2 regions of the Bradyrhizobium sp. LB8.2 genome follow, and region 1 is predicted to be linked to the other one. Evidence: predicted binding sites of a transcription regulator. Region 1 holds the regulator's gene; the other holds the start of a gene.
The links. Region 1 encodes PhoB, which activates phosphate uptake and scavenging genes when phosphate is short. Its sites were predicted from a motif close to TGTCATNNANCTGTCAT; they were not measured.

Region 1 (3,973 bases):
GCGGTGTGCGAACAGATCGCCGGTGCGGCCCATGCCGGTCTGCACCTCGTCGAACGCGAGCAGCAAGCCCTTGTCGTCGCAGAGCTGGCGCAGCGCCTTGAGGAAGGCCGGGGTTGCCGAGCGCACGCCGCCCTCGCCCTGGATCGGCTCGATCAGGATACCGGCGGTCTGCGGACCGATCGCTTTCTTCACGGCCTCGATATCGCCATGCGGGATTTGGTCGAAGCCATCCATCGGCGGACCAAAACCTTCCAGATATTTTGCAGATCCCGTCGCGGCCAGCGTCGCCAGCGTGCGGCCGTGGAACGCGCCTTCGAAGGTGATGATGCGGTAACGTTCCGGATGCCCTTGGGAGAAGTGATGATGGCGGACCAGCTTGATCACGCCCTCCAGCGCCTCGGCGCCGGAATTGCAGAAGAACACGAAGTCCGCAAAACTCTCATGGCAGAGGCGGTTGGCGAGCTTCTCGCCATCCGGGCTCTGGAACAGGTTCGACATGTGCCAGAGCTTCGTGGCCTGCTCCTGCAACGCTTTGACCAGCGCGGGATGGGCATGGCCGAGCGCGTTCACCGCGACACCCGAGGAGAAATCGAGATAGCGCTCGCCATTGATCGCAATCAGCCAGCAGCCTTCGCCGCGCTCGAAACCGAGGTCGGTTCTGGCGAAAACGGGGAGCAAATGCGGCGCTGCGCTGTTGGTCATGATGTCACTTGGATGTTGCGGACGGTGTGACGCGTGCATTGCGCAACGCACCATTGACCGGCCCGGAAAACGAAACGTGCCGCCTTTTCGGGGCGGCACGTGTCACTATCTTATGCTTGGGAAGACGGGTGTCAATGCCGCCCCGGAAAGCCTCGCGAAACGCTGAATCCGTAGTCTTGCGGTGCTGATTTCGCGGATTTCACCACGGAACATGTGGAAGCGAGTCGGCGGACTCTTGCGCGGGAGTCACGCCATATTGTAGCGTTTGGATTGTCAGATACGACATCTCGTGCAGTGGTTCTGATCTCTAAGTCCTTATGTACCGGCGTAAACGTTCGGGCGTTCTAGTCACGCCCGGCGAGCCTTAAGGGATTCTGGCGGCACGGGTTTTTAAAGGCTTAGGCATTCGCTGCGAGGCGCCAGGATGGCAGGCCGGCAGCGAGGGAAAGGGTGCAATGACAGTTTTGACCTGGTCCGATGATCGCGTCGAGCAGCTTAAAAAGCTCTGGGAGGCCGGACTTTCGGCCAGCCAGATCGCGGCTGAGCTCGGTAATGTGACCCGCAATGCCGTGATCGGCAAAGTGCACAGGCTCGGCCTGTCGGGTCGCGCCAAGAGCCCTTCATCGGCAGCGCCCCGGCCGCGCAAGGCGCGCCCCGCGCAGCATATGATGCGGGTGACCCGTCCGATCTCGCGCGGCAACACCGCGCTGGCACAGGCCTTCGAGGTCGAAGTGGAGGCCGAACCGGTCACCTACGACAACGTGGTGCCGATGAGCCAGCGGCTATCGCTGCTCGAGCTGAACGAGGCGACCTGCCACTGGCCGGTCGGCGATCCCTCGACGCCGGATTTCTTCTTCTGCGGCGGCAAGGCGCTTTCCGGGCTGCCCTATTGCGCCCAGCACTCGCGCGTCGCATATCAGCCGGCGTCGGATCGGCGCCGCGCACCAGTGAAGCCGGGCCCGCGCTGAGCTAGCGGATTTAGCTGACTGCAAGGGCGGCGCCGTCACACGATGACGCCTCGGCCCACGTGATGTCGTCCCGGACAAGCGTGCCAAAAGCGCGTGCCGACCCGGAACGACGGCGGAGCTTGAAGCGAGTTACGCCTGCTGCTCCGCCTTGGCAAAACGATCATCCAGCGCGTAGCCGGCGCCGCGGACGGTGCGGATCGGGTCCTGCTCGCGGCCCAGATTGAGCAGCTTGCGCAGGCGGCCGATATGCACGTCGACGGTACGCTCGTCGATGTAGATGTCGCGGCCCCAGACGCTGTCGAGCAGTTGCTCGCGCGAGAACACCCGCCCCGGATGCTCCAGGAAGAACTCCAGCAGGCGATATTCGGTCGGGCCGAGATCGATCGGCCGGCCCGAGCGCGCCACGCGGCGCTTGTCGCGGTCGAGCTCGATGTCGCCAAAGGCGAGCACGGCGGCGAGCCGCTCGGGGCTTGCGCGCCGCAGCAGGCCCTTCACGCGCGCCAGGAGCTCCGGCACCGAGAACGGCTTGACGATGTAATCGTCGGCGCCGGTCGCAAGACCCCGCACCCGCTCGCTTTCCTCGCCGCGCGCGGTGAGCATGATGATCGGGAGCTGCTTGGTCTCGGGACGGGTGCGAAGCCGCCGGCACAATTCGATGCCTGACAGGCCCGGTAGCATCCAGTCGAGCACGATCAAATCGGGAATGTGCTCCTTGAGACGGGTGTCGGCGTCGTCGCCGCGCATGACCGTCTCGACGTCATAGCCGTCGCCTTCGAGGTTGTAGCGGAGAAGCTCGGTCAGGGCTTCCTCGTCCTCAACCACCATAATGCGTGCGCCCATCTGGGTCGTTGCTCCCTAGGTGTTCGGTATCGAGCTGGCGAAGGTCGTCATATCGCCCTTCGGCCGCTTGTCGGTGATCGCCTGGCCCTCGATCATGTAGAACACGGTCTCGGCGATGTTGGTGGCGTGGTCGCCGATCCGCTCGATGTTCTTGGCGCAGAACATCAAATGGATGCAGAACGAGATGTTGCGCGGATCCTCCATCATGTAAGTGAGGAGCTCGCGGAACAGCGAAGTGCAGATGGCGTCGACTTCCTCGTCGCCCTTCCACACCGCCATCGCCGCCGGCAAATCATGTGCGGCATAGGCGTCCAGCACCGACTTGACCTGCTGCTGCACGAGGTCTGTCATGTGCTCCAGGCCGCGGAACAGCTTGAGCGGATGAAAATCCGTCTCCAGCGCCGCGACGCGCTTGCCCATGTTCTTGGCGAGGTCGCCGATGCGCTCGAGATCGGTTGCGACGCGCATGGCGCCGACGATCTCGCGCAGATCGACCGCCATCGGCTGACGGCGGGCGATGGTGAGCACGGCGCGCTCCTCAATGCGCTTCTGCAGCGCGTCGAGTTCGGTGTCGATGGTGACGACGCGCTGGCCGAGCGGAACGTCACGGCGGATCAGCGCGTCGACGGAATCGACGATCATGCGCTCGGCGATGCCGCCCATCTCGGCAACCAGCCGGGTGAGTTCCTGGAGGTCGGTGTCGAAGGCCTTTGCGGTATGTTCAGAACCCATGTCGCGTCTCCTCAGCCGAACCGGCCGGTGATGTAATCCTGCGTGCGCCGGTCGGTCGGCGACGTGAAGATCTTGTTGGTGTCGTCGAACTCGATCAGCTCGCCGAGATACATGAAGGCGGTCTTGTCGGAGACGCGCGCCGCCTGCTGCATGTTGTGGGTGACGATCGCGATCGTGTAGTCCTCGGAAAGCTCCTGGATCAGCTCCTCGACCTTGGCGGTCGAGATCGGGTCGAGCGCCGAGCAGGGTTCGTCGAACAGGATCACCTCGGGCCGCACCGCGACGGTGCGGGCGATGCAGAGGCGTTGCTGCTGGCCGCCGGAGAGCGACAGGCCGGAGGCGTTGAGCTTGTCCTTGACCTCGTTCCACAGCGCGCCGCCGCGCAGCGCCTTCTCGACCCGGCCGTCCATCTCGGACTTTGATATCTTCTCGTAGAGACGGATGCCGAACGCGATGTTTTCGTAGATCGTCATCGGGAACGGCGTCGGCTTCTGGAACACCATGCCGACGCGGGCGCGCAGCAAATTGAGGTCCAGCTTGGGGTCGAGGATGTTGGTCTGGTCGAGCATGAGCTGACCGGTGGCGCGCTGGCCCGGATAGAGGTCGTACATCCGGTTGAAGATGCGCAGCAGGGTCGACTTGCCGCAGCCCGACGGGCCGATGAACGCCGTGACGCGATTGGCGCCGAGCGTCAGGTTGATGTTCTTCAGCGCGTGGTGCTCGCCGTAATA
Region 2 (3,973 bases), on a different contig from region 1:
TCGAGATTCCGAACCGGCGCGGCTTCGAGCGCGAGCTCGCGCGCGCCGTCGCCTACATGAAGCGTTACCGCGCCAGCGGCGCGCTGATCGTGCTCGATGTCGATCGGTTGAAGCCGATCAACGATTCCTTCGGCCATGCCGCCGGCGACGAGGTGCTGAAGGCGATTGCCACAACGCTGGCGCGGCAGATCCGCGCCTCGGACGTGGTCGGCCGGCTCGGCGGCGACGAGTTCGCGCTGCTGCTCTGGAATCTCAGCGAGACCGACGCCAAGGCAAAGGCCGCGGCCTTCGAGGAGGCCATCGACGAATTGTCCTTTGTGTTTCACGGTCAGCACGTGAGCGCGGGCGCCTCTGCCGGCGTCGCCCTGCTAGGGATGCAGTCCGACGCCGCGCGCGCCCTGGAGGAGGCCGACGCCGCCATGTATGTGCGCAAGGCGCACCGGCGGCATGAACCGCGCATCAGGCTCGTCAGCAGCTGATTTCAGAGTGTGCCGAGGTCTTCCGGTACGTTGCCGAAGCGGCGGAGCAGTTTGGCGTCACCGAATTCGCCGGTCATGGGATCGCCGCTGCGGCTGAACGCGACCGCGCCGATGTGGCCCGCGCTGTGCGACATAATCTCGGCGCGCCGTAACGCGGCCGCCGAGGTCTGACATTCTTCGGCCGCACCTGCGACCGGCGATCCGTCGTCGTCGGTCAGGAAGGGTAATGCAACGTAATAGGTGACATCGGACATGGTCGGCTCCGATAGCTGGCAGCTCAGGCGGCGCCGCTCTTGCTCCGCATCGTGCTGCGTGAGGACTCCGGAATGCAGCCGGCGGAAATCGCCGCCCGCAATTCCTCGAGCTCGGCCTCCAGATATTCATTGGCCATGATCAGCGCCTTGATGGTGCTGCGCAGATTGCCGTCGCACATGGCGATCGCCTGATCGCAGGCTTGTTCATAATGGCTGTTGTCGAGAAGGGCGGTTGCCGACATCTGCGTTTTCCTTGGGCATTTTCCTGGGGGCGCTCGGTGCCCAAATGTTCTTATTTTGTTCTTTTGGAGTCAAGCGGATTCTCGTGCGGCGGGCTACCGCAAAGCCATCCCCGGTGGATCAGGCGATGATGTCCGGCGTGATCTGATCTTCGATGAACGCGATACGGTCGCGCAACAACAGCTTGCGCTTCTTCAGCCGCTGTAACCGCAACAGGTCGGGGGCGGGCGATTGATGCAGTGCATCGATCGCCGCATCGAGATCTCGGTGTTCCTGGTGCAACCGGGCGAGCTCGGATTCGAGTTCGCGCTCGTCTTCATTGGTCATGTTTGCGGTGGCCGAAAAACCGATAGGCGTGAGAGAGATTAAGGCTGTGGATGCCCTGTGGAAATTATCGTCCTTGCGCGGCGTGATCGCAAGCGATCTGCGACCATCGCTCGCCGATCTCCCGCAACATATTTCTGCGGCTTGCGACGGCGCTGCGCAAGCACGTTGATATCATGGATTTTTCCTGCGTGGTTCCCTTGCTCACGCTTCGTTACATATGAATTTTCAAAAATGACGGTGCGACGACGGATACCCCATCGACAGAACGAATCGGTGATGTAGACTTCCTTGTCCGGATCGAATCCTAAAGGTTCAAACTACCGAGGAGGTTTCGAATGACAATTCAGGCACATCTCGTTGAATTGGAGCGGAAGCACAAAGTTCTCGAAAACGAACTGCACGAAGCTCTCGTGCACCTTTCAACAGACGACCTGCAAATTGTTGAGTTGAAGCGCCGGAAGTTGATGGTCAAGGACCAGATCGAGCGTCTCAGGCACGGCGACACGCTCCACTAGTAACCCCGTAATAGCGTAAAGTTGATCGTACCCTTTCACGCAGGGGTGAGAGCCTTTGCGCTCATCCTTGCGGCAAGGCGCGCGCCGCGCAATCATTGCGCGAGACCGAGCCCTGCGAGTTCGGCGACGTGATCCGCGATCGCGAGCGATGACGTCAATCCGGGCGACTCGATGCCGAACAGATTGACCAGGCCTTCGACGCCGTGATCGCGCGGGCCCTGCATCAAGAAATCCTGCGTGGCCACCGCCGGCGGCACGATCTTCGGGCGGATGCCCGAATAGCTCGGCATGAGCGCGTCGTCAGGCAGCGTCGGCCAGTATTTGCGGATCGCCGGGTAGAAGCGCTCGGCGCGTGACGGGTCGACCTCGTAGTCGATCGTCTCGATCCATTCGACGTCAGGGCCGAAGCGTGCCTGCCCTGCCATGTCCAGCGTCAGGTGCACCCCTAGCCCGCCGGGCTCGGGCACCGGATAGATCAGGCGCGAGAACGGCGCCCTCGCATTGCAGCTGAAGTAGTTTCCCTTGGCGAGATAGGCCCGCGGAATCCGGTCCAGCGGCATGCCGTCGATGTTGCGCGCTACCGTGGTCGCCGAGAGCCCCGCGGCGTTGACGAGGAGGCTGCATTGCAGCGTCATCGGCGCTTCGCCGCCCGCTTCGATCTCGATGACGCCGGCGGTCGCCTTGGCGCGGATCAGCGGGGTGTGAAACGCGAAGGCCGCACCCGCGTCCTCGGCTTCACCGCGCAGCGAGAGCATGTAGGCGTGGCTGTCGATGATGCCGGTCGACGGGGACAGCAGCGCGGCGTCGCAGGCAAGCGCCGGCTCCAGCGCGCATGCCGCCTCGCCCGTGAGCAGCTGCATGTCGAGCACGCCATTGGCTTCGGCATGCGCCTTGATCGATTGCAGCTTCTCGGTCTCTTTCGGATTGGTCGCGACGATCAGCTTGCCGCAATTTCTGTGCGGGATGCCGCGCTCGGAGCAGTAGCGGTAGAGCGCGTGCTTGCCGTCGACGCACATGCGCGCCATCCAGCTCCCGGCGCGGTAGTAGATGCCGGCATGGATCACCTCGCTGTTGCGCGAGGAGGTGATGGTGCCGATGGCCTCGGCTTCCTCGAGCACGATCACCTCGCGCCCGGCTTGCGCCAGCTTTCTAGCCACCGCGAGCCCGACCACGCCGGCTCCGATGACGACGCAGTCGACCCTATCCATGGCTGCGCAGGACGTCCGCTCGAAGCGAAGGAGGCCTCAGGCCTGGGGAGGACGGCGCGGGGGCGTTTTCCGTTAAGGAGGCATTTATCATGTCAGGGCAATTGCCGTATTTGGCGTCACATTTTTCCGTTGCACGTACAGGCGTTTACCCGATCCAAACCGGCGAGGCCAGACAATCCGACGTTGAAATCGCGGGTGGCTGATGGCTGAGAAGAACTGGCACGTGGGCAGCACGCTTCCGATTGCGGTGCAGGCCGTCGTGTGCCTGGCCGCAGCCGTCGCGCCTGCGCGCGCCTTTGCCCTCTCCGACAGCTTCGCCCCGCCGAGCTATCTCGGCGAGCTCAATCCCAACGTGATCTGGGAAGCCTTGATCGCGGGTGTCGTCATCTGCTCGTTCCTCGCCGCGATCGCGCTGTGGATCCATTCCTCGCTGCGCCGGACCAGGCGTCTGCAGCTGCGGCGCAATGCCTTCATCTCCTCCGCCATGAACAATCTCAACCAGGGCGTGGTGATGACGGATGCGCAGCGGCGCGTCATCTTCTGCAACGACCGCTATCTCGAGATTTACAGCCTCGGCCGCTCAGAGCTCTGGTCGGGCATGACGGGACCCGACATCCTCGCGTTGCGGCGCAAGCGTGGCGTCCTCGGCGTCGCCTCCGACGACGAGTTCTACGAAAAGGCGGCAAGCACCAACGGCTTGATCACCGAACTGCCGGACGGGCGGGCCATCCTGGTAAAATATTTCGTGCTGCCCAACGGCGGCTCGGTGGCGACGCATCTGGACGTTAGCGAGCAGCGTAGGCTGTCGCGGCAGCTCGCCTCCACCAAGCAGTTCCTGGAAACGGTGCTGGACAACGTGCCGGCCTGCGTGGCCGCGAAGAGCATCGAGGATGGCCGCTACATCTTCGCCAACAGCGCCTATGAGCGCTTCTGGGGATTTTCGCGGGACC

Region 2: the regulator PhoB is predicted to act here: its motif matches at 1,532-1,548, upstream of ABIB06_RS04895 (YdcH family protein).

The regions. Positions count from the first base shown of each region.
Region 1 covers NZ_JBEPQV010000007.1:198,485-202,457, reverse strand. Annotated here, with positions in the region: gene ABIB06_RS11800 (aspartate aminotransferase family protein) at 1-702, opposite strand, end outside; gene ABIB06_RS11795 (GcrA family cell cycle regulator) at 1,158-1,670, shown strand; gene phoB (phosphate regulon transcriptional regulator PhoB) at 1,800-2,510, opposite strand; gene phoU (phosphate signaling complex protein PhoU) at 2,526-3,242, opposite strand; gene pstB (phosphate ABC transporter ATP-binding protein PstB) at 3,254-3,973, opposite strand, start outside.
Region 2 covers NZ_JBEPQV010000003.1:89,487-93,459, reverse strand. Annotated here, with positions in the region: gene ABIB06_RS04915 (GGDEF domain-containing protein) at 1-479, shown strand, start outside; gene ABIB06_RS04910 (hypothetical protein) at 482-733, opposite strand; gene ABIB06_RS04905 (hypothetical protein) at 757-975, opposite strand; gene ABIB06_RS04900 (YdcH family protein) at 1,094-1,300, opposite strand; gene ABIB06_RS04895 (YdcH family protein) at 1,636-1,815, shown strand; gene ABIB06_RS04890 (NAD(P)/FAD-dependent oxidoreductase) at 1,908-3,023, opposite strand; gene ABIB06_RS04885 (sensor domain-containing protein) at 3,226-3,973, shown strand, end outside.